DNA from 4 places in the Citrobacter sp. Igbk 17 genome. Region 3 is predicted to be linked to each of the others. Evidence: predicted binding sites of a transcription regulator. Region 3 holds the regulator's gene; each other region holds the start of a gene.
What was found. The regulator Fur, encoded in region 3, represses iron uptake genes when iron is present. The targets are predictions, from matches to a motif close to ATAATAATGAGAACNACTATCAA.
Positions count from the first base shown of each region.

Region 1: feoA (ferrous iron transporter A) is a predicted target of Fur. The motif match lies at 2,034-2,056, and genes of this name have one in related genera.
Region 2: fepD (Fe(3+)-siderophore ABC transporter permease) is a predicted target of Fur. The motif match lies at 1,159-1,181, and genes of this name have one in related genera.
Region 4: sodA (superoxide dismutase [Mn]) is a predicted target of Fur. The motif match lies at 2,938-2,960, and genes of this name have one in related genera.

Region 1 covers NZ_JANEWI010000002.1:25,684-31,647, forward strand. Annotated here, with positions in the region: gene NNO08_RS01310 (Tex family protein) at 1-1,734, shown strand, start outside; gene feoA (ferrous iron transporter A) at 2,167-2,394, shown strand; gene feoB (Fe(2+) transporter permease subunit FeoB) at 2,413-4,731, shown strand; gene feoC ([Fe-S]-dependent transcriptional repressor FeoC) at 4,743-4,979, shown strand; gene bioH (pimeloyl-ACP methyl ester esterase BioH) at 5,076-5,855, opposite strand; gene gntX (DNA utilization protein GntX) at 5,893-5,964, shown strand, end outside.
Region 2 covers NZ_JANEWI010000032.1:32,993-38,956, forward strand. Annotated here, with positions in the region: gene entS (enterobactin transporter EntS) at 1-1,082, opposite strand, end outside; gene fepD (Fe(3+)-siderophore ABC transporter permease) at 1,192-2,199, shown strand; gene fepG (iron-enterobactin ABC transporter permease) at 2,196-3,188, shown strand; gene fepC (iron-enterobactin ABC transporter ATP-binding protein) at 3,185-3,988, shown strand; gene entF (enterobactin non-ribosomal peptide synthetase EntF) at 4,022-5,964, opposite strand, start outside.
Region 3 covers NZ_JANEWI010000016.1:50,471-56,434, reverse strand. Annotated here, with positions in the region: gene chiQ (ChiQ/YbfN family lipoprotein) at 1-258, shown strand, start outside; gene tcuB (tricarballylate utilization 4Fe-4S protein TcuB) at 310-1,422, opposite strand; gene tcuA (FAD-dependent tricarballylate dehydrogenase TcuA) at 1,409-2,812, opposite strand; gene tcuR (tricarballylate utilization LysR family transcriptional regulator TcuR) at 2,910-3,836, opposite strand; gene fur (ferric iron uptake transcriptional regulator) at 3,965-4,411, opposite strand; gene NNO08_RS11525 (ryhB-regulated fur leader peptide) at 4,404-4,490, opposite strand; gene fldA (flavodoxin FldA) at 4,701-5,231, opposite strand; gene ybfE (LexA regulated protein) at 5,387-5,674, opposite strand; gene ybfF (esterase) at 5,803-5,964, opposite strand, start outside.
Region 4 covers NZ_JANEWI010000011.1:59,665-65,628, forward strand. Annotated here, with positions in the region: gene NNO08_RS09005 (dihydrodipicolinate synthase family protein) at 41-937, shown strand; gene kdgT (2-keto-3-deoxygluconate transporter) at 979-1,962, opposite strand; gene sodA (superoxide dismutase [Mn]) at 2,246-2,866, opposite strand; gene rhaT (L-rhamnose/proton symporter RhaT) at 3,156-4,190, shown strand; gene rhaR (HTH-type transcriptional activator RhaR) at 4,187-5,035, opposite strand; gene rhaS (HTH-type transcriptional activator RhaS) at 5,188-5,964, opposite strand, start outside.

The DNA.
Region 1 (5,964 bases), on a different contig from region 3:
GAAGGCGCGAAATTCCGCGACTACTTCGATCACCACGAACCGATTTCTACCGTGCCGTCTCACCGTGCGCTGGCTATGTTCCGCGGCCGTAACGAAGGCATCTTACAGCTGTCTCTAAATGCCGATCCGCAGTTCGATGAGCCACCGAAAGAGAGCCACGGCGAGCAAATCATTCAGGATCACCTTGGCCTGCGACTGAACAACGCACCGGCAGACAGCTGGCGTAAAGGCGTTGTCAGCTGGACATGGCGCATTAAGGTGCTGATGCACCTCGAAACCGAACTGATGGGCACTGTGCGCGAACGCGCGGAAGATGAAGCAATCAACGTCTTTGCCCGTAACCTGCACGACCTGCTGATGGCGGCCCCGGCCGGACTGCGCGCCACAATGGGTCTCGATCCGGGCCTGCGTACCGGTGTAAAAGTGGCTGTTGTTGACGGTACCGGCAAGCTGGTCGCCACCGACACTATTTATCCACATACCGGTCAGGCTGCCAAAGCCGCCGTTGCCGTTGCAGCGTTATGTGAGAAGTACAACGTAGAGCTGGTAGCCATTGGTAACGGTACGGCGTCGCGCGAAACCGAACGTTTCTTCCTCGACGTACAGAAGCAATTCCCGCAAGTGACCGCACAGAAAGTGATTGTCAGTGAAGCCGGGGCATCGGTTTACTCTGCCTCTGAACTGGCGGCGCTGGAGTTCCCGGACCTCGATGTGTCGCTGCGTGGCGCAGTATCTATTGCTCGCCGTCTGCAGGACCCGTTGGCTGAACTGGTGAAAATCGACCCGAAATCTATCGGTGTGGGCCAGTATCAGCACGACGTTAGCCAGACCCAGCTTGCCCGTAAGCTGGATGCGGTGGTGGAAGACTGCGTAAATGCCGTCGGCGTTGATCTGAACACCGCCTCCGTCCCCCTGCTGACCCGCGTTGCCGGCCTGACCCGCATGATGGCGCAAAACATCGTCGCCTGGCGTGATGAGAACGGCCAGTTCCAGAACCGTCAGCAGTTGCTAAAAGTCAGTCGTCTGGGGCCAAAAGCCTTTGAACAGTGCGCGGGCTTCCTGCGTATCAACCACGGCGACAACCCGCTGGACGCTTCCACGGTTCACCCGGAAGCCTACCCGATAGTGGAACGCATTCTGGCCGCCACCGAGCAATCGCTGCGTGACCTGATGGGCAACAGCGACGCGCTGCGTCATCTCAAAGCGTCCGACTTCACCGACGAACGCTTCGGGGTGCCGACCGTCACCGACATCATCAAAGAGCTGGAAAAGCCGGGCCGCGATCCGCGTCCTGAGTTTAAAACCGCGCAGTTTGCCGATGGCGTAGAAACCATGAACGATCTGCTGCCGGGAATGATTCTGGAAGGCGCAGTCACCAACGTCACCAACTTCGGCGCGTTTGTTGATATCGGCGTTCATCAGGATGGTCTGGTGCATATCTCTTCACTGTCGAATAAGTTCGTCGAAGATCCACACACCGTGGTGAAAGCGGGCGACATTGTGAAGGTGAAAGTGCTGGAAGTTGACCTGCAGCGTAAGCGTATCGCGCTGACCATGCGTCTGGACGAGCAGCCGGGCGAAACCAATGCGCGTCGCGGCGGTGGGAATAACGAACGCACTCAGGGCAATCGCCCGGCACCAAAAGCGGCGAAACCGCGTGGTCGTGAGGCACAGCCTGCGGGCAACAGCGCGATGATGGATGCGCTGGCGGCGGCAATGGGTAAAAAGCGCTAAGTTTAAACCATGTGCCGGATGGCGGCGTAAACGCCCTGTCCGGCCGGGTTGGCCCAATTAATGTGTATGTCGGATAAGGCGCTGAAACATCACCATCCGGCATATTTAATCTATTTCCCGCTTTTTCTTACAATATATTTATCACTTCATTAACAGATGAAACCTTAATTAAACATTAAGAATGTCAATAATTACGGCCCCAAATAATCTATTCCAAACCAGAATAAATGTTGAGGCATATCAAAATTGGCGCAAATTATTATCTAATTCCACATTCCGTCACACTTATTCTATTGATGATAGAAACCATTCTCATTATCATTGTTCTGTTGATTATTTACTCTTTCCTTACGTTGGCTAATCATCTGGTCTCATGCCGCCCTGTCGCCCCATGAGGTAATCATCCAGTTAGCGAGATATAAGTAGGTCCCTATGCAATTCACTCCTGACAGTGCGTGGAAAATTACCGGTTTTGCTCGTGAAATCAGCCCGGCTTATCGACAGAAACTGTTATCCCTCGGCATGCTGCCCGGGTCGTCCTTCAATGTGGTTCGCGTCGCCCCGCTCGGCGATCCTATCCATATTGAAACGCGTCGTGTAAGTCTGGTATTGCGTAAGAAGGATCTGGCGTTATTAGAAGTGGAAGCGGTTTCCTGTTAATACAGTGAGTCTATAAAAATGAAAAAACTAACCATTGGTTTAATTGGTAATCCTAATTCCGGCAAGACAACTTTATTCAACCAGCTCACCGGCGCGCGCCAGCGTGTGGGTAACTGGGCTGGTGTGACCGTCGAGCGTAAAGAAGGTCATTTCGCGACCACTGACCATCAGGTCACGCTGGTCGATTTACCCGGCACCTATTCTCTGACGACGATCTCATCTCAAACCTCTCTCGATGAGCAAATTGCCTGTCACTACATTTTAAGCGGTGATGCGGATCTGTTGATCAACGTGGTCGATGCTTCAAACCTTGAACGCAACCTCTACCTGACGTTGCAACTGCTTGAGCTGGGTATTCCCTGCATCGTCGCACTGAACATGCTGGATATTGCTGAGAAACAGCAAATCCGTATCGATATCGACGCCCTCTCCGCTCGTCTTGGCTGCCCGGTGGTTCCGCTGGTTTCCACCCGCGCCCGGGGCATTGAAGCACTGAAGCTGGCGATCGATCGCTACAAAGAAAACGACACCGTCGAGCTGGTCCATTATGCCCAGCCACTGCTGCAAGAAGCTGATACCCTCGCCGATGCGATGGCTAAAGATATGCCGCTTAAACAGCGCCGCTGGCTGGGCCTGCAGATGCTGGAAGGCGATATCTACAGCCGTGCTTACGCCGGTGATGCCGCGCAAAATCTGGATGCTGCCGTTGCACGTCTGAGCGAAACAATGGACGACCCGGCGCTGCATATTGCCGATGCGCGTTACCAGTGCATTGCCGCTATCTGCGATACCGTCAGTAATACCCTGACGGCAGAGCCGAGCCGTTTCACCACCGCGGTAGATAAAATTATCCTCAACCGCTTCCTCGGTCTGCCGATTTTCCTGTTCGTGATGTACCTGATGTTCCTGCTCGCCATCAACATTGGCGGCGCGCTGCAACCGTTGTTTGATGTTGGCTCCGTAGCGCTCTTTATCCATGGTATTCAGTGGATTGGCTATACGCTACATTTCCCGGATTGGCTAACCATCTTCCTGGCCCAGGGCCTTGGCGGCGGGATTAACACCGTCCTGCCGCTGGTACCGCAAATCGGCATGATGTACCTGTTCCTCTCCTTCCTTGAAGACTCAGGTTACATGGCACGCGCCGCGTTTGTGATGGACCGACTAATGCAGGCGCTGGGACTGCCGGGCAAATCGTTCGTCCCGCTGATCGTCGGCTTTGGCTGTAACGTACCATCAGTGATGGGCGCACGTACGCTGGACGCCCCGCGTGAGCGTCTGATGACCATCATGATGGCACCGTTTATGTCCTGTGGCGCACGTCTGGCGATTTTCGCTGTCTTTGCCGCCGCGTTCTTTGGTCAGAACGGCGCGTTGGCGGTCTTCTCGCTGTACGTACTGGGTATCATCATGGCGGTGTTGACCGGCCTGATGCTCAAACACACCATCATGCGTGGCGAAGCTACACCGTTCGTGATGGAGCTTCCGGTGTACCACGTGCCGCACATTAAGAGTCTGATCATTCAAACCTGGCAACGTCTGAAAGGCTTCGTTCTGCGTGCAGGTAAAGTCATCATCATCGTCAGTATTTTCCTCAGCGCCTTTAACAGCTTCTCACTGAGCGGAAAAATCGTCGACAACATTAACGACTCCGCGTTGGCCTCCGTCAGCCGCGTTATTACGCCGGTGTTCAAACCGATCGGCGTACATGAAGATAACTGGCAGGCAACCGTCGGTCTGTTCACCGGCGCGATGGCAAAAGAAGTGGTTGTTGGGACACTTAACACGCTCTATACCGCGGAAAATATTCAGGAAGAAGAGTTCAATCCGGCAGATTTCCACCTCGGTGACGAGCTGCTCGGTGCGGTGGATGAAACCTGGCAAAGCCTGAAAGACACCTTCAGCCTGAGCGTGCTGGCCAACCCTATCGAAGCCAGTAAAGGTGACGGTGAGATGGCTACCGGCGCAATGGGCGTGATGGGCGAGAAATTCGGCAGCGCTGCTGCGGCATACAGCTACCTGATTTTCGTGCTGCTGTATGTACCGTGCATTTCAGTGATGGGCGCCATCGCACGTGAGTCCAGCCGCGGCTGGATGAGCTTCTCGATTCTGTGGGGTTTGAACATCGCCTACTCTCTGTCGACGCTGTTTTATCAGACGGTCAGCTACAAAGAGCACCCGACCTACAGCCTGGTGTGCATTTTAGCCGTCATCCTGTTTAACATCGTGTTGCTGGGTCTGCTACGTCGCGCTCGCAGCCACGTGGACCTCGCGCTGCTGGCGACCAACAGGACGGCAAATTCCTGCTGTTCAAGCACCACTGGCGATTGCCACTAAGGTTATCGACGATGGCATCGCTTATTCAGGTTCGTGATTTACTGGCTCTGCGGGGGCGCATGGAGGCGAAGCAAATTAGCCACACGCTGCATACCCCGCAGCCCATGATTGACGCCATGCTGAATCAGTTAGAAAAGATGGGCAAAGCGGTGCGGATTCAGGAGGATGCCGAGGGGTGTCTGTCCGGAAGCTGCAAAAGCTGCCCGGAAGGTAAAGCCTGCCTGCGCGAGTGGTGGGCTTTGCGCTAATCAGCTGCTCTTTGCCGGATAGCGCTACGCTTATCCGGCCTACAAATGATGCAAACGTCCAGGCCGGATAAAGCGTTTACGCTGATATCCGTTACTTTAGAAACAATTCAGTTTCTGTTTTAACGCCACCAGCGCGGCGCAAAACTCTGTAGGATGTGAGATAAACGGCGCATGCGCGGCTTTGGCAAACACTAAAGATTCGCTCAGTGGCCACTGCGCATCAAGCATCGGGACAACCTTGCGCGGAACCAAACCATCAAGATAACCGTACATCCGCAGGAAAGGCATATCCACAGAGCATAACGGCTCACACAGATCGACCGTTTTCAGGATCTCCAGTCCGCCATTAAGCACCGCGACGTCTGGCATGGGTAAAGCCAGCACCGTTTTCTTCAGCGCTCTCGCATCCTGACGCGCCGTTTCCGTGCCCATCGTTTGTAGTGCAAGAAAACGTTCCACCGTACGCTGGAAATCTTCGCTCAACTGCTGCTGGAAGCCTGCCAGCACTTCCGGCTTAATGCCCGGCCATTCATCGTGCGCGCTAAAGCAAGGAGAAGACGCGACGGTCACCAACGCCTGAACACGCTCAGGGTGCGTTAACGCCACCTGGCTTGCGACCAGCCCGCCAAGACTCCAGCCGAGCCAGATAGCCTTCTTCGGCGCCTGTCTTAATACCCGTTCAGCCATCTCTTCCAGCGACATCGCGCCAAAACCCTGACTACGGCCAAATCCCGGTAAGTCGACAAGATGCAGTGTAAAATGCGAGCTCAGTTCCTCGCTTATGCAATGCCACACCTCTGCATTCAGTCCCCATCCGTGCAGCAGCACAAGATGGCAATTTCCCGAACCCTGGGTCTGCCACCAGATGTCATTCATCAGTTACTGTTCTCTTTTAGCTAACAAGGATGTCTCTATGCTAACAGTACCAGGATTATGCTGGCTATGCCGAATGCCGCTGAGGTTGGGGCATTGGGGGATTTGCTCA
Region 2 (5,964 bases), on a different contig from region 3:
GCATCACCGGTTACGTTCTGCGCAGTCCACAAACCGTTAATTCGCCCGAGCATCGCTTCCGGCGTCTGCGTCTGTAACAAGGTGTACTGCAACAAAGAACTGACCGCACTCAGCCAGCCAAACAGCGCCAGACAAACAACGCCCAGCTCCCAGACCGGCATCAGGCCGAACAGGCCGATAGCCAGGAAAGAGGCCACAGTTGATGCCAGCATAATCAGACCAGGACGCACGCTGTGTGCCAGTTGCCCGCTGGTTAAAGCACCGATGGCCGCGCCCAGGGGAATAGCCGCATACAGTAACCCAATCTGAGCGCTCGACATCTGCCAGTTAATCGCCAGTGCCGGGTACAGCACGCGCACAGCGCTCGCCATGGTCAACAGACCACCGAGCAGCGCAATGCCGCCAATCAGCGGGCTGGCGAACAGAAAACGGAACGCCGCCACCAGCGATGTCAACGGATGTTCACGCGGTTGTGGCGGAGGTGGTAACGCGGGAAGGCTCAGCAATGGCAGCAAGGTAATGAATGTACCCGCCGCCGCCAGGCCGTAGTTCCAGACCACGCCCCCGGTCGCCAGCAGCACCCCACCAAGCATTGGCGAAATCACCGATCCCAGACGCACCGTCAGCATGGTAATCGCCCCGGCTTGCATCAGATTTTCACGCCCGACCAGCGCAGGTGTCGCCGCCAGCAGTGCGGTGACACCCAGCGAGGCAAAAAAGCCATCCCATAAACCCAGAACATAGATAGCCAGCAACGACGGTTCGGGCAGCAGCGCGTTCAGGCACAGGCCAATAAAACCGATACCACAGGTTCCGCGGGCCAGCAGGATCACCTTTTTGCGCTCATAGCGATCGGCCAGTACGCCACCCACCATCAGACCAATAAACATGGCGCTCCCGGTCAGCGTAACCGACAAACCCACCTGCCAGGTCGACTGGGTCATCATCTGGATCTGTACCGGGACCGCAACCCCCAATAGCCCCAGAGAGACAATGGAAATAAAACGGGCGAGGAAAACAGCGCGAAATGCAGGATGGGTCTTTAACAGGCTGAGATTAAGCAGCCAGGATTGTCGATTCATTACAGAGCCTTACCAGGTACTTTTTCAATATCCATTCAATGGCTGCACATGCTAACATATCCAAATAAGATCGATAACGATAATTACTATCATTATCAGGGAAGTTGATATGTCATGCTCTGTTTCCGCGACACGCGCCTTCGCCGTGCCCGGACTATTGTTACTCCTTGTTCTCACCACGGCATTAAGTCTGGTTATTGGCGCAAAGTCGCTGCCCGCCTCCGTGGTATTTGATGCACTCACCGGCAGTTGTCAAAGCGCCGATTGCACCATCGTGCTGGACGCGCGACTCCCGCGTACGCTGGCAGGGCTCCTCGCAGGGGGGGCGCTGGGCCTGGCGGGTGCGCTGATGCAAACGCTCACCCGCAACCCGCTGGCCGATCCGGGTATTCTTGGCGTCAATTCCGGGGCCAGCTTCGCGATTGTTTTAGGCGCGTCGCTGTTTGGCTTTTCCTCCCCGCAAGAACAACTGGTAATGGCTTTTTCCGGGGCTCTCGCAGCCTCACTGATTGTGGCTTTTACCGGTAGTCAGGGCGGCGGACAGCTCAGCCCGGTACGCCTGACATTGGCCGGTGTTGCGCTGGGTGCTGTTCTGGAAGGATTATCCACTGGCATCGCCCTGCTCAACCCGGATGTCTACGACCAGTTGCGTTTCTGGCAAGCCGGTTCACTGGATATCCGCAGCCTGCAGACGCTGAAAGTCGTGCTGATCCCGGTCCTGATTGCCGGCGCTGTCGCGCTGTTTCTTAGCCGTGCTCTGAATAGCCTCAGTCTGGGAAGCGACACCGCAACGGCGCTGGGCAGCAAAGTTGCGCGTACCCAGTTTATCGGCCTGTTGGTGATTACCGTACTGTGCGGAAGTGCGACCGCCATCGTCGGCCCTATCGCCTTTATCGGCCTGATGATGCCGCATATGGCACGCTGGCTGGTGGGCGCAGATCATCGCTGGTCGCTGCCCGTCACTCTGCTGGCCACCCCTTCTCTGCTGCTGATTGCCGATATCATCGGTCGTCTGATTGTGCCCGGCGAACTGCGCGTCTCGGTCGTCAGCGCGTTTATCGGTGCGCCGGTTCTCATCTTCCTGGTACGCCGCAAACAGCGCGGAGGTGGCGCATGATGCATCTCTCCCGTCGCCTGATTATCAGTTGTCTGCTGCTGGTCGTCGGCTGCCTGGCCGTTGGATTGTGGAGCCTGCGCAGCGGTGCCGTTATGCTCGAGACCCAGCAAATTATTGCCGCCCTGCTCGGCGATGCACCGCGTAGCATTACGCTGGTGGTGACCGAGTGGCGATTACCACGCGTGTTGATGGCGCTGCTGATTGGCGCGGCGCTGGGCGTTAGCGGCGCGATATTCCAGTCATTGATGCGCAACCCGCTGGGTAGCCCGGACGTGATGGGTTTCAATACCGGTGCCTGGAGCGGCGTACTGGTCGCAATGGTGCTGTTTGGTCAGCATCTTACCGCTATCGCGCTGGCGGCCATGCTCGGCGGGGTCCTGACTTCGCTGGTGGTCTGGGCGCTGGCCTGGCGCAACGGCATCGACACCTTCCGACTGATCATCATCGGGATCGGCATTCGCGCTATGCTGGTGGCCTTCAACACCTGGCTGCTGCTGAAGGCATCCTTAGAAACCGCGCTGACCGCCGGGCTGTGGAACGCCGGATCGCTCAACGGTCTGACCTGGGCGAAGACCTGGCCTTCAGCGCCGCTGATTATCGTGATGTTGGGGTGCGCCGCGCTGTTGGTACGTCGCCTGCGTTTACTGGAAATGGGTGATGACAGCGCCTGTGCGCTTGGTGTCAGCGTTGAACGCTCACGTCTGATGATGATGCTGGTCGCAGTGGTGTTGACCGCTGCGGCTACCGCGCTGGCAGGCCCTATCTCATTTATTGCCCTGGTTGCCCCACATATCGCGCGTCGGCTTAGCGGCACGGCTCGTTGGGGATTAACGCAGTCGGCGCTGTGCGGTGCCCTGTTACTGCTGATGGCCGATTTATGCGCTCAGCAGCTCTTTATGCCTTATCAGCTTCCGGTTGGCGTTGTCACCGTAAGCCTCGGCGGTATTTACCTTATCGTCTTGTTAATTCAGGAGTCCCGCAAAAAATGACCGAATCAGTAGCCCGTTTGCGTGGCGACCAGTTAACGCTGGGTTATGGCAAATTTACCGTGGCGGAAAACCTTAATGTCGCGATCCCCGATGGTCACTTCACTGCCATTATTGGACCCAACGGTTGTGGAAAGTCCACGCTGCTGCGTACATTGAGTCGTCTGATGACGCCCGCGCACGGCAACGTCTGGCTCGATGGTGAACATATTCAACATTACCCCAGCAAAGAGGTCGCACGCAGAATTGGTCTGCTGGCGCAAAATGCCACCACGCCAGGCGATATTACCGTGCAGGAGCTGGTTGCTCGTGGGCGTTACCCACATCAACCTTTATTTACCCGCTGGCGTAAAGAAGATGAAATCGCGGTAACCCACGCGATGCAGGCCACGGGGATCACGCATCTGGCGGCGCAAAGTGTGGATACCCTCTCCGGCGGTCAACGCCAACGCGCGTGGATAGCGATGGTGCTGGCACAAGAAACGTCGATTATGCTGCTCGACGAACCGACCACCTGGCTGGATATCAGCCATCAGATTGATCTGCTGGAGCTGCTGAGTGAGCTAAACCGGGAGAAAGGTTACACGCTGGCCGCTGTTCTGCACGATCTGAATCAGGCATGTCGCTATGCCACTCATCTGATTGCACTTCGTGATGGAAAGATCGTTGCCGAGGGTGCGCCGAAAGAGATTGTCACAGCAGAGCTCATTGAAAAAATCTATGGGCTGCGGTGTATGATTATCGACGATCCGGTTGCCGGAACGCCGTTAGTGGTCCCGCTAGGACGTACAGCAAACAGGTAAATCGCGCCACCTCCGCAGAGGTGGCGAGTCCATTTATTGGATACCTTTGAGCACGTCACGCATGACTGGCCCAATCTTCTCGAAAGCCATCGGCGTAATGATATCGACGTGCGCGCAATCCTGGCGATAAACATCCAGACTGGAAATCCACGGCGACCAACTGCGTTCCGGGCTGACTCCCGGCGGTAACGTGCGTTCAGCAACAAACAGCGTCGCGTGTCCCGCAAAAGGTACGCTATGTGCCGTACTCAGCAGTCGAACCGCATCGGCGTAGTTACCTTCGATAGCGCTAAACAATGCGTCGGACGCATTACCCTGTTGAGCCATCAGAAACGCCTCCCGCTCACGATCAATTTCCGCCAACACTTCCGGGTCGAGTCCATTGGCCTCTTTTTCCGACCAATTTTGCGTTTCCGGCGGCCAGGTATCCAGCAGGCCAAGAAACGCGACCGTTTCTCCGCGCGCGTGTAATCGGGCAGCAATGCCCTGCGCCAGCGTACCGCCCAACGAGTACCCAATCAGATAATAAGGTCCATGAGGTTGCTGGCGAAGTAACGTTGCCAGGTGCTGTTCGCACACCGCATCCAGGTTTTCTGCTGTCTGCATCGGGCCATCCGGTCGCGGCGACTGGATACCCATAATCGACCACTGTGGGGGAAGGTAGCGCGACAACACGCTAAACTGCCAGGCGAAACCCGATGCCGGATGGAAGCAGAACAGCACAGGCCCATCGCTCTCACGCAGCGGCAGCAACGTTTCAAATCCCAGCCGTTGCGACTGCTCGTCATCATTGCTATCCAGCAATGCGCTGAGCTGTTCGACGGTCGAGGCCACCATAATCTGCCCAGGCGTTACCTGGCGCGCAAAAATGCGACTCAATTGTGCCGCCAGCTTCATCGCCAGCAGAGAATGCCCGCCAAGCGCAAAGAAATCCGCTTCAACATCATTGACCTCACAACCCAGCAAGGCCGTGAACGCCTGAGCAATCGTGGTTTCAGTCCCGGCTCGCGGTGCCCGCCCTTTCTGGCGTGACGTCAGTTGTGGCATCGGTAACGCTTTACGATCCAGCTTACCGTTGGCGCTGAGTGGTAGCTCCGCCAGTTGCAGCAGCACTGTCGGTACCATATGTGCAGGCAGGGTTGCGCGCAGACTCTCGCGCAATGCCGGAATATCCAGCGGCAAACCCGATTGTGACACCAGATAGCCCACTAACTGGCGCGCATCGCCGCCTGTCGCTACCGCCTGATTGAATACGCAGGCATGGGCAACAGCATGCTCAACATCAGGCAACTGCTGCATCACCCGATCAATCTCGCCCAGTTCAATACGCTGTCCACGGATTTTTAGCTGGTCATCACTGCGCCCAAGATATTCCACAGCCCCATTTTCCAGCCAGCGCGCCACGTCTCCGGTACGGTACATACGTTCGCCAGGGTTAAAGGGATCGGCAATAAAACGGCTCGCCGTCAGATCTGGTCGGCCGAGATATCCCTGCGCCAGTTGGATCCCCGTCAGGTACAGATCACCGGCGACACCAATGGGCACTGGACGCATCATGGCATCGAGGATCCGCAAACCGGTATTCCAGACCGGATAGCCGATGGGTACGCTGTTGCCGGTCACGGCAGCGAGTTCCTCACCCCAGGCTGGATACCAGCTGACATCTACCGCCGCCTCGGTTGGCCCATACAAATTGTGCAGCGGCGCATGGGTCAGTTGCTCCCATTCGCGGCACAGCTCTGCCGGCAGCGCTTCACCGCTACAAAACACCTGTTTCAACGTGGAGCAGCTTTCCCGCGCCGTTTCTGGCGTCAGTGAGGTCACAAACGCCGCCAGCATCGACGGTACAAAGTGCGTTGTCGTTACCCCAAACCTCGCGAAGAACTGTTGCATCGCCAGCGGGTCACGATGTGCCTCTGGTTCAGCCATCACCAATTTTGCGCCGGCAATGAAGGGCCAGAAAAATTCCCAGACCG
Region 3 (5,964 bases):
GATAGCCGTCTTAAGGAAGCCTACAGCGCTTGTATCAATACCGCACAGGGCTCGCCGGAGAAAATCGAGGCCTGCCAAAGTGTGTTGAATGTGCTGAAGAAAGAAAAACAGCACCAGCAGTTTGCGAATGAAGAAAGCGTGCGCGTTCTGGATTACCAGCAGTGTATCCAGGCAACGCGTACGGGTAACGATCAATCCGTCAAGGCCGATTGCGATAAGGTCTGGCAGGAAATTCGCAGTAATAATACGGCGAAATAAAACGTGGTATGAACAAGAACGGGCGGAGAGATATCTTCGCCCGTTTGCATTTTAGCGTTGTTTTTCAATTGCCCACTTGAGTAATGCCGCACAACGGTAGAATCCGTGGGCAAATTTTCCGTATGGGATGGTCAGAAATAGCGCCATGACGACACCAAGATGAATAGCAAGCAAAATAGCCATCCATGAGGTATCTCTGCCTGCCAACAGCGCTAAGCCTGTCAGACTCGTCAGTAGCAGCAACAGGATAAAACCGCGGTCCATCGGCTTTTGCCTTGCGTCGCCCTGTAGCGGTGAGCGTTTAAAATTCAGCCATAGCAAGCCTGCAGGTCCGATCACCAGACCAATACCGCCCAATGTGCCAAGGATTACCGGGATGCTGAAAAACGGGTAGGGGGCTTCGATACCAGCGAAATAGTGGTAGCCTGTCGCCACGACGGTGGCGGCAAAACAGAGCATAAAACCGTAGAAAGTGAAGTGATGAAACCGGCGGCGCATCAGGGTGAAAGCATCATCCGCTTCGTTACACCCTTTACCGTGCCCTCCATCGAGATATTTCAGCGTCAGTGCATTGTGTGAGGCTTCAACAATGTCAACAGAACGCGGCATCCCCGGAGAAATCTCCCGCCAGAAGCGGAAAACGCCAGCCATGAGCAGACCCATCGCCAGAATAAAGACTGAACCAAACATCCATGCCAGCAGGTTATGCGGGAAAATTTGATAAAAATCTCCAGCCAGCGGAGGATGGAACAGGGAGCCTTTTAACCCCATGGCAAGAAGTAAAAACAGGATCAGGCCGAAAACCAGCGACAGCGTTACGGTCATGCCTGCCCGGCGATAAAGCGCGCCAAAAGTGGCGGGTTGCGTATAGTGTTGATAGGTTTCCAGCCTTACTTCTGCCATTGCTTTCGGCACATTGATGGCAAATTCATGGGGCGGTGCGTATTGACACGCGTGCAGGCAGGCGCCGCAGTTATGGCACAAATTGGCCAGATAGTTGATATCCGCTTTTCCGAATTCCAGACGCTGAGTCATCGCCGGGAAAACGGCGCAAAAACCCTCGCAATAGCGGCAGGCATTGCAAACTTGCATGACTCGTTCAACTTCTGCTTCTGGCTCGGTAAGCATTTTCGCTTCGATAATTAATCTCTCAAGCTGTTTCATGATATGCCTCCTCACGTGCTGCCAGAGCGGCTTCTTTTCCGGCAATACGACCAAAGGTGGTCCCTATCGACATGCCTACACCTGCGGTGTAGCCTTTTCCCAGCACGTTGCCCGCCATCATCTCTCCGGCTACGAACAGATTGCGACTTGGAAGCCCTGCAAAATGCACCGCGGCGTGTTCATTCACCTTTAACCCCAGGTAGGTGAAGGTGATCCCCGGACGTAAGGCATAGCCATAGTAAGGTGGCGTATCCAGTGGTCGCGCCCAATGTGTTTTTGCCGGTGTCAGATTTTGTGTTGCACAGTTATCCAGTGTGGTGTGGTCAAAGTGCCCTGGCCGGCAGGCGCTGTTGTACTGCATGACAGTATGGGTAAAGCGCTCAGTATCCAGTCCCAACTGACGTGCCAGCTCTGCTAACGTATTGGCCTGTGCACCAGGAAAAACCGGGGGCATGAAGTGACCGATCGCTTTACTGTCGATAATGGAGTAACCAATTTGTCCGGGCTGGTGGGCAACCAGACGTCCCCAGATGGCATAGCGTTTGGGCCAGAAGTCTTCGCCTTCATCATAAAATCGTTCTGCATCGCGGTTCACTACGATGCCCAAAGAGACACAGTCCACGCGGGTGCAAATCCCGCCGTCATATAATGGCGCTCTGGCGTCAATGGCTACGCAGTGTGACTGGGAGGGCTCGCCGATGATGTCCGCCCCGGCATCGATCATAAATTTGAGTAGTACGCCCTGATTAAAGCGCGTGCCGCGAATGAGGAAGTTATCCGCTGGCCATTCACCGCGGGCGTTCTCACCCCATGCTTCTCGCAGCCATTCGCGGTTAGATTCAAACCCGCCAGCAGCAAGTACACAGGTCTTTGCCGGAATGCGTTCTGCACCTGCCAGTGCTGCCACGAACTTGCCATTATGCAGTTCAAGTGCCTGGACTGGTGTGTTATAGCGGATTTGCACCCCCAGTTTTTCTGCGCTGCGATAATAGGCGTTTACGAGTGCTTTTCCTCCGCCCATAAAGAAGGCATTCGTTCGCGCGACATGCAAAGCGCCAGAAAGTGGCGGTTGAAAGTTAACGCCGTGCTGGCGCATCCAGTCGCGGCATTGGGAAGAGGTACGGATCACCAGCCGAGCCAGTGCTTCGTTGGTATTACCTTCCGTTACACGCCAGAGGTCCTGCCAGAATTCCTCTTCGGGATAGCTCTCCACCAGTACATCCTGTGGCGCATCATGCATACAGCGTAAATTACGCGTGTGTTGGGAGTTCCCTCCGCGCCATTCACGCGGGGCCGCCTCAAGCAGCAATACCGAAGCGCCTTGCTCCCTGGCGGTTAAAGCGGCACATAGTGCTGCATTGCCGCCGCCAATCACCAGAACATCAACCATCGCAGACTCCATTACCACTTAACCAATTGTTAAGTTTGTAATTAAAATGTATACGAGTAAGTTGTGGGGACGCTATGACGTGATGCTAAACAGCCCTTTAATTATTGTAAAGGGTAGCACCTGGCCAGCGTCCAGATTCCACCAGTTGATGCATCACTTTGGTGAGTACCACACGGGCAGCGAGGCCTGCTGGGGTGAGTTCATCGTCAGAAAGGCTGACCAAAAAGTTGGGGCGGCTAAGTATGGGATTATGGATGCCGACCACTCTTAATGTCTCTTTATCGAGATGGGAAATTGCCGCGCCAGGCTGAAGTGTTGCACCAATTCCGCTGCGAACGGCGTGCATCAGTAGCGTCAGGCCGTCAATTTCTGTGGCGATCTCAATGTTCAGCGCATGCTCCTGGCTGATAGCATCCAGTCTGCCGCGCAGACCATGTCCTGGGCTTGGCATTATCAATGGAATATTAACCAGTTCGGCAGGGGCGATAGTGTCATCCGCAATACCTGCCAGCAAGTTATGAGTACCAATCAAAAATAACTGTTCCTCAAGAATTGCTCTGGCGCTCCAGCGCAGGATTTTTTCCTTCTGAAAGACCACGGCCAAATCAATTTGACGGGTATTAATCATTCGTTCCAGATTGCCAGAGAGACTTTCCACTACATGCAGGCGGACATCGGCATAGCTTTCCCGCATAGCGTTGATGAAAGGCATCCCGAGAACGGAAGCGGTGCTGGGTGCCATGCCGACGCTGACGTGCCCGGAAAGTCTGGCTTCCCGTGCCGCAAGGATGGCATCGTCTGCGTGGCGTAATGCCAGTTGTGCCTGAGAGTAAAAGGCCAGTCCAGCGCTGGTGGGCGTCACGCCACGAGAAGTCCGTTGCAGCAGACGTATGGCGAGTTCGTTTTCCAGGCGGGTCATTTGCTGACTGAGCGCCGAAACACCGATATTGAGGTCGAGCGCTGCGCTACCCATGCTGCCGGTTTCTACAATGCGCACAAAATAGCGTAACTGGCGAAGTTCCATTTCGACTCTCCGATGAAGGCAATTGATTTTTACATTAAAGCAACACAGGAGCGGTGGGAAGGGGAAAGGGGCAGGTAACGCCCATAAAAAAAGCCAACCGTAAGGTTGGCTTTTCAGAAAGCATCACATTATTTGGCGTCGTGCGCATGATCATCTTCGCGGCAATCGCCTTCAGCGCAGTGACCGTAAAGATAGAGGCTATGGTTAGTTAAACGAATACCATGTTTAGCCGCAATCTCACGTTGACGCGCTTCGATGGAGTCATCGCTGAATTCGACCACTTTGCCGCAGTCAAGGCAAATCAGGTGATCGTGATGATGTTGCTGGGTCAGTTCGAAGACGGATTTACCACCTTCAAAATTATGGCGGGTCACGATACCGGCATCATCAAATTGGTTCAGCACGCGATATACTGTCGCCAGACCAATTTCTTCACCCATGTCGATCAGGCGTTTGTATAAGTCTTCCGCACTGACGTGATGGTTATCCGGTTCCTGAAGAACTTCCAGAATCTTTAAACGAGGAAGCGTTACTTTCAGGCCAGCCTTCTTTAATGCGGTATTGTTGTCAGTCATGCGGAATCTGTCCTGTAGCTAAACGGTTCACTTCATTAACAGAAGTGACAGAAATTGCACTTGAGATAATGCGTATCATTATAGAACTGCCATGCCTAAATGAAAACTGCAAGTCTCTGGCAAATATTGTTAATCAAAACGTGGTATCACCAACAAACACACTGTGCAATACCCGATTGGCATCCAGCCATTGTACAGGGTCAGGCGAAAAAGTTACAAATTTGTAGCAATTATTTTGATTGGTTTTATCTATTGATGCGGCGCAGATGAATATCTACGCCGCACGAAATCAGGCATTGATGATTTCGTCGAGGTGCAGCTCTTCAGCGATCTGCTTAACCCATTTTTCTACGCGCTCAGCGGTCAGTTCCGGCTGGCGATCTTCATCGATAGCCAGACCCACAAAGTGGTCGTCATCTGCCAGGCCTTTGGACGCTTCAAAATGGTAACCCGCCGTTGGCCAGTGGCCGACGATGGTAGCGCCGCGCGGCTCGATGATGTCGCGGATGGTGCCTAACGCATCACAGAAATATTCTGCGTAATCTTCCTGGTCGCCACAGCCGAACAATGCCACCAGTTTACCGTTAAAATCAATGTCTTCCAGAGTAGGGAAGAAGTCATCCCAGTCGCACTGCGCTTCACCGTAGTACCAGGTTGGGATGCCGAGCAGCAGAATGTCATACCCTTCCAGGTCTTCTTTGCTGCTTTTTGCAATGTCATGTACATCGGCAACGTCTTTACCAAGCTGTTTTTGAATCATTTTTGCGATATTTTCGGTATTACCGGTGTCGCTGCCGAAAAAGATGCCAGTGATTGCCATGAGTAAAATAACCTCTTGAAACTTATTGAAATGGTGGTGGCGCATTGCCCACGGATAAGGGCAATCATAGCAGAACAGTCCGGCATGCGGAAACAGCAAACACGCGGGACTGCACTCTGTGCTACACGATTTATGATTTAGAGCAGAAATTCAGACTATGCCTGACCGCGCAATGCGGTGAGTTGGTTCATCAGCATCTCTTCGATGAGTTCACTGCGACTCATGTTGCGCGCTTCCGCCAACTCATTTAGAGCGTCAACGGCATCCGCGTTCAATTTCAGTTCGACACGCTTGAGTCCACGAACTTTGTCGCGTTTAAGCTGATTACGTTTATTAATACGTAACTGTTCATCACGCGAAAGCGGATTGGTTTTGGGTCGTCCCGGGCGACGCTCCTGCGCGAACAGATCTAATGTCGTACGGTCCGTTTGTTCTTTGGCCATGATCTTGGTGACTTCGGGGAAACAATCAGCCAGGCGTCTGCCCGGATGGATAGCGCGCCATAATACATCAGCAGGGGAGGCGCGCCAACGCCCACGCACGTAATCGCGCGCGGACGCTGAGTTTTTAATCAGTTAACCTTCTCACTCAGATAACGACGGATAGCGCGCAGCACCGCATCGGGTTTTTCCGCATGTACCCAATGGCCTGCGCCGGCAATAACGTGGGCGCGGGCCTGCGGAAACTGGGCCAGTAATTGCTCGCGATACGCTTGTGTCACATAAGGTGAATT
Region 4 (5,964 bases), on a different contig from region 3:
TCTTGTTTTGAAACATCATTTCAATTAAGGAGTCGACAACGTGACTGGTCAATCGCAATTTGCTGGCGTCTGGTGTCCTTCCATTACGCCAATGGACAATGATGGCAAGATCGATCTCAATGGTCTGAGCCAGCATCTCAAACGCCTTACTGAGGCAAAAATCGACGTTATTTTGTTGATGGGCAGCATTGGGGAATTTGCTTCCTTTACGCTCGAAGAAAGGCTGTTGCTGATCCGTGAAGCCCGTACGATGAGCTCGCTGAAGATGGTCGCGAACGTCTCATCCACCTGCCAGAATGATGTTTTGTTGATGGCCCAGGAGGCGCATCGCGCCGGTTACGATGCCGTCATGATCCTGCCGCCCTACTACTACGGACAAACGGCGAAACAGCTGCTGAGCTACTTCCGTCAGTTGGGGCAGAAACTCAGCGGTAAATGGTTTGCTTATAACTTCCCGGCACGCACCGGCTGCGATTTAACCCCCGAATTGGTAGCCACCCTCGCCGCTGAGTTCCCGAATTTTGCTGGCATTAAAGACACCGTCGACTGTCAGTCCCATACCCGCAGCATGATTCAGACCACCCGAGCCGTGCGGGAGGATTTTGCCGTGCTGTCCGGCTATGACGAATACTACATTCCCAACCTGTTGGCAGGTGGCGCGGGGATCATCTCGGGCCTCAACAACGTTATGCCTGAGCTATTTGTCAGCGCACGCGAGGCGTTTAAGCAGGGCGATCTGGCGGTGCTGCGTGAGATTCAGGATAAGATTGGCACCTACATGTCCATCTACGCCATCGGCGAGGATTTTGTCACTACCATCAAGACCGTTGTGTCACGGAAGTTTGGCTATTGCACCGGAGTATCACGAAACGCGGGTGGAGAGTTGAACGAGAGTGAGTGTCGGACTATTGATGAGGTGTTCGTCGTCAAAGGTTAACGCATTAAGCCGGATGGTGCAGACCATCCGGCAAAAGAGGCTTACTTCACGGTACCGCGAAGATCAATTTCCGCCGCTCTGGCTTTGGCTCTTTTCGACCAGATGGATGTGATAATCGGTACGAGGATCGAGGTTACAATCACTGAGGTCGCCACCAGGGAGGTGGCCGCTGGTGCCATCGGTTTGAACGCCGGAACCATTTCAGCAATCAGCACCGGTGTGGCAACGGCCGCACCAGCAGAACTGGACGCCGCAATCCCCGCAGTACCATCCCCACCACCAATCAGTTTATCGGCAATAATCAACGGAATGCCGGTAATGATAATGACCGCTACGCCCAACAGAATACCCAGAACGCCAGTCTGCGCAATGACGCTCAAATCAATAGTGTTACCCAATGCGAAGGCAAAGAAAGGGATCAGCGTCTGCACGGCTTTACTGAAGAATTCCCGCAGCTCAGGATCCAGATTACCCAGCGCAAAACCAATCAGGAACGGCAATACCGCCCCCACAAATACATGCGGTTCAAACGACGCAATCCCGGCGGTTCCCAGAATGACCATGGTCATCAACGGACCTGACTCCAGCGACATCAGGACAAACGCCCCAGCCTCTTCTTTGGTGCCGTATTGCTGCATGATCGAGGCATACAGCCCGCCGTTAGTCATATCCATTGCAGCCACCAGCGCCAGCGTGGACAACCCGGCGAAGAACCCCACTTCCACGCCATGTTCAGGAAGAATGCGCGATGCAATTGCCGCTACCACCCATGCGACCAGGATCTTGGTTATCACTAACGTGCCGGATTTACGCAGTACGGTTCCGGTAGCGCTCAGCTTAATCGACGCCCCCATGCAAAAGAACCAGACGGCCAGAATCGGCACCGTACCGGTGATCATACCGTTGGTAAATGAGCCGAAGTATTTCCCGGCACCGGGTGAAAAGGTGTGACATAACGCGCCCAGAAAAAGTGGTACTAACATCATACCGCCTGGGATTTTCTCTATCGTACGTTTGATCTGCATTTCCATCACCTGTAGACATAAAAATGGGGCAATTTTTATGGGCGACTGCATCTTGCTTTTGAGATGCGCCCGTCTTGATGAAAAGAAGATAGACATTCAGAGAAACTATAAAAGTGATCCCACTCGCATAATAAAACCTTGTTTCAATTTAAATGGATCAATGTTCCTATGTTGATTTTGATCACAAAAAAGCCCCCACAGGCATCGCTTGCAGGGGCTGTATCACGTCATCAGATCCCGACCTGATCAGCATAACGTTCTCAGGTTTCAGGCATCATTAAACTTATTTTTTTGCGGCAAAACGCGCTGCGGCTTCGTCCCAGTTCACTACGTTCCAGAACTCTTTGATGTAGTCCGGGCGACGGTTCTGGAATTTCAGGTAGTAAGCGTGTTCCCAGACGTCCAGGCCCACAATTGGGAAGCCGGAAGCACCAGAGATAGCTTCACCCATCAGCGGGGAATCCTGGTTAGCGGTGGAAACAACAGCCAGTTTGTCACCTTTCAGAACCAGCCACGCCCAGCCGGAACCGAAACGAGTGGCTGCTGCTTTTTCAAATTCAGCTTTGAAGTTGTCAACGGAACCGAAGTCACGTTCGATAGCCGCTTTCAGGTCGCCCTGCAGCGTGGTACCGGTTTTCAGGCCTTTCCAGAACAGGCTGTGGTTAGCGTGACCGCCAGCGTTGTTACGCAGAACGGTTTTCTTATCCGCAGGCAGCTGATCCAGTTTGGTAATCAGCTCTTCAGCAGACAGGCTCGCGAATTCAGGCAGGCTTTCCAGCGCAGCATTAGCGTTGTTTACGTAAGCCTGGTGGTGTTTGGTATGGTGGATTTCCATCGTCTGCTTATCGAAGTGCGGTTCAAGGGCATCATAAGCGTACGGCAGGGATGGCAGTGTATAACTCATAATCATCTCCAGTATTGTCGGGCGGCCAGTGTTAACGCCGCGTAAGCAGTTGGGTCATTATAGTTAATTAAATGATATTGAAAATGATTATCAATGCCGTACTTTTTACAGGGTCTTAATTATTCATCACCATTACTGAAGATGTGAGCCAAATCACCCAGTTAACGTGATGATTGCCAACAAGAGGACAAAGGCGGCAATCGTCAAAAGGTTAATCATCTGCGTAATTTTTAAACTCGTTGTGTCGGAGGGGTTATGACCGACGATAAAAAATAACGAGGATTCAGTCATGAGTAACGCGATTACGATGGGTATTTTTTGGCATTTGATAGGTGCAGCCAGCGCAGCCTGTTTCTATGCCCCGTTCAAACAAGTTAAACATTGGTCATGGGAAACAATGTGGTCGGTTGGCGGGATCGTCTCCTGGCTTATCCTGCCATGGACCATCAGCGCCATGTTGCTTCCCAATTTCTGGGCCTACTTCAGCTCTTTTAGCCTCTCCACGCTGGCACCGGTATTCCTGTTTGGCGCGATGTGGGGGATCGGTAATATCAACTATGGCCTGACCATGCGCTATCTCGGCATGTCGATGGGGATTGGTATTGCGATTGGTATTACCCTGATTGTCGGCACGCTGATGACCCCTATCATCAACGGTAACTTTGATGTGCTGATCAACACCAATGGCGGACGCATGACGCTACTGGGCGTATTGGTCGCGCTGATCGGCGTGGGCATTGTGACCCGCGCAGGGCAGTTGAAAGAACGTAAAATGGGCATCAAAGCAGAAGAGTTCAACCTGAAGAAGGGGCTGGTACTGGCGGTAATGTGCGGCATTTTCTCTGCCGGGATGTCCTTTGCGATGAACGCGGCGAAACCCATGCACGATGCTGCTGCCGCGCTGGGCGTCGATCCGCTGTACGTCGCGCTGCCAAGCTATGTCGTCATCATGGGCGGCGGTGCTTTAGTCAACCTGGGCTTCTGTTTTATTCGTCTGGCAAAAGTGAAAGATCTTTCGATAAAAGCCGACTTCTCGTTAGCCAAACCGCTGATCATCACCAACGTGCTGCTGTCCGCGCTCGGTGGTCTGATGTGGTATCTACAATTCTTCTTCTACGCCTGGGGCCACGCTCGCATTCCGGCGCAGTATGATTATGTCAGCTGGATGCTGCACATGAGCTTCTATGTCCTGTGCGGTGGTATTGTTGGTCTGGTGCTGAAAGAGTGGAAAAACGCGGGCCGCCGTCCGGTCAGCGTACTGAGCCTCGGCTGCGTGGTCATTATTCTCGCGGCAAATATTGTCGGTCTGGGAATGGCCAGTTAATCATTCGGGCTGCTGAGATGACGCCACTGGCTCGGCGTCATCCCGGTTTCTCGCGTGAATACCACCGAAAAGTAATTACTGTCTTCAAAGCCGCAGCGCATAGAAATTTCACCGATCATCAGTCTGCTGTGCTTGAGCAGATACTGAGCATGGCAAACCCGCACCTGGCGGAGATACTGGTTGATGGTCATTCCGGTCTGGCTGCGAAACTGCTGACGCAAAACTCGCTCACTGCACTGTTCCTGCTCGCAGAATTTATCCAGCGCAAAGGCATGTTCATGACTCCCGGCCAACGCGGTAATCAACTTATCCAACAACGTTTCACTTGATGTCGCTGGCAGCGTATCCGTGGCATAGCGATGCCGTTTGAAATGAGTCACCAGTTGCCCAAACAGCAATTCAGCCATTTCAAAAGCCAGCGGGTCACGCTGATTACTCTCGTGTTCAAGCTGACTAATTATCTGCCGGGCCTGGGACATACCAGCGCTGCCAAGCCGCCAGTGGGGCTGTCGCGGCGAGCCGTTAAATCCTGGGATCGCGCTTTCCCAGCCGACATTCAGCGTCAGCCGTTCCGGGCAGTAAATGATATTTTGCAGGACGAGATCGTTAACTGAGGTGTAGGAGTGTTTGTCTTCGGCACGGATATAAAACAGATCGCCACGGGTTATCCGGTACGGGCGATCGTTGAGAACATGCAGGCCATTGCCGCGCCACACCATCACCAGCTCGCAAAACTCATGAGTATGTTCGGCAAACACATCCTGCGGGTAACGATCGGCCACCGCGACGGCCTGTTGGTCATTCGCAAAAAAGTCTGATTTCAGAAGGACCAGATGATTCATCATCACATCACCTCAACCTGAACGCTTGCCAGGTGCGCTACGCTTATCCGGTCTACAAGGCATCCACGTAGGCCGGATAAGGCACAGCCGCCATCCGGCATAAAAGGGTATGATTATCAGCAAACGGACGGAAAAAAACGTTGATAGCTTTCGCGTTACTGGAGGCTGCTTCCAGTAATGACATCGCGTCCCTGTCGGATATCGCGCGGCGACCAGTTAAACTCCCGGCGAAACAGCGTCGAAAAATGGTTACTGTCACCAAACCCGCAGCGATAAGCGATGTCCGTCACGCTGTCATCACTGTGACGTAGCAAATGGCGGGCTTTGATAAGCCGTAGGCGGTTGAGATAGCGCTGTGGCGTCAGCCCGGTCTGTTGTTTAAGCTGACGGTGCAAAGTACGTAAAGAGAGCGAAAACTGCTCGGCTACGGCTTCCCAGCACACTTCGTCGGCAAAATTATCCTCCAGCCATGCCAGTAGTTGGTTCAGTCGCGCATCATTATCTGTTGCCGCTTCCATCAGGCTACTTTTACGCAACAGTACCAACAACTGCATGAACAAGATCTCACGATTTGCCGCCGTTGGGGTATCCATTGCCTCACCAAGATTTTCCATTTGTCCCACCAGATGCCGAACCTGCTGCAGCACGCTCTGATTCACCCGCCAGTGCGATGGATATTGCCCATTCAGCTCCTGGGGTAACAACTGATTCAGCCCGGCCAAAAACTGAAACGCATCCGGGGAACGATACAGAATATTGGTCAGACACAGGTTGTCAGTATGTTCATATAAGTGTCTGTCATGATCGCGGACAAAACACACCGTTCCCCCGCTAATGGTATAAGGCTGTCCATTGAATACATGAATTCCCGTACCATGCTCAACCACTACAATTTCATGAAAATCATGATGATGCTCTGGAAAAGCAGGCTG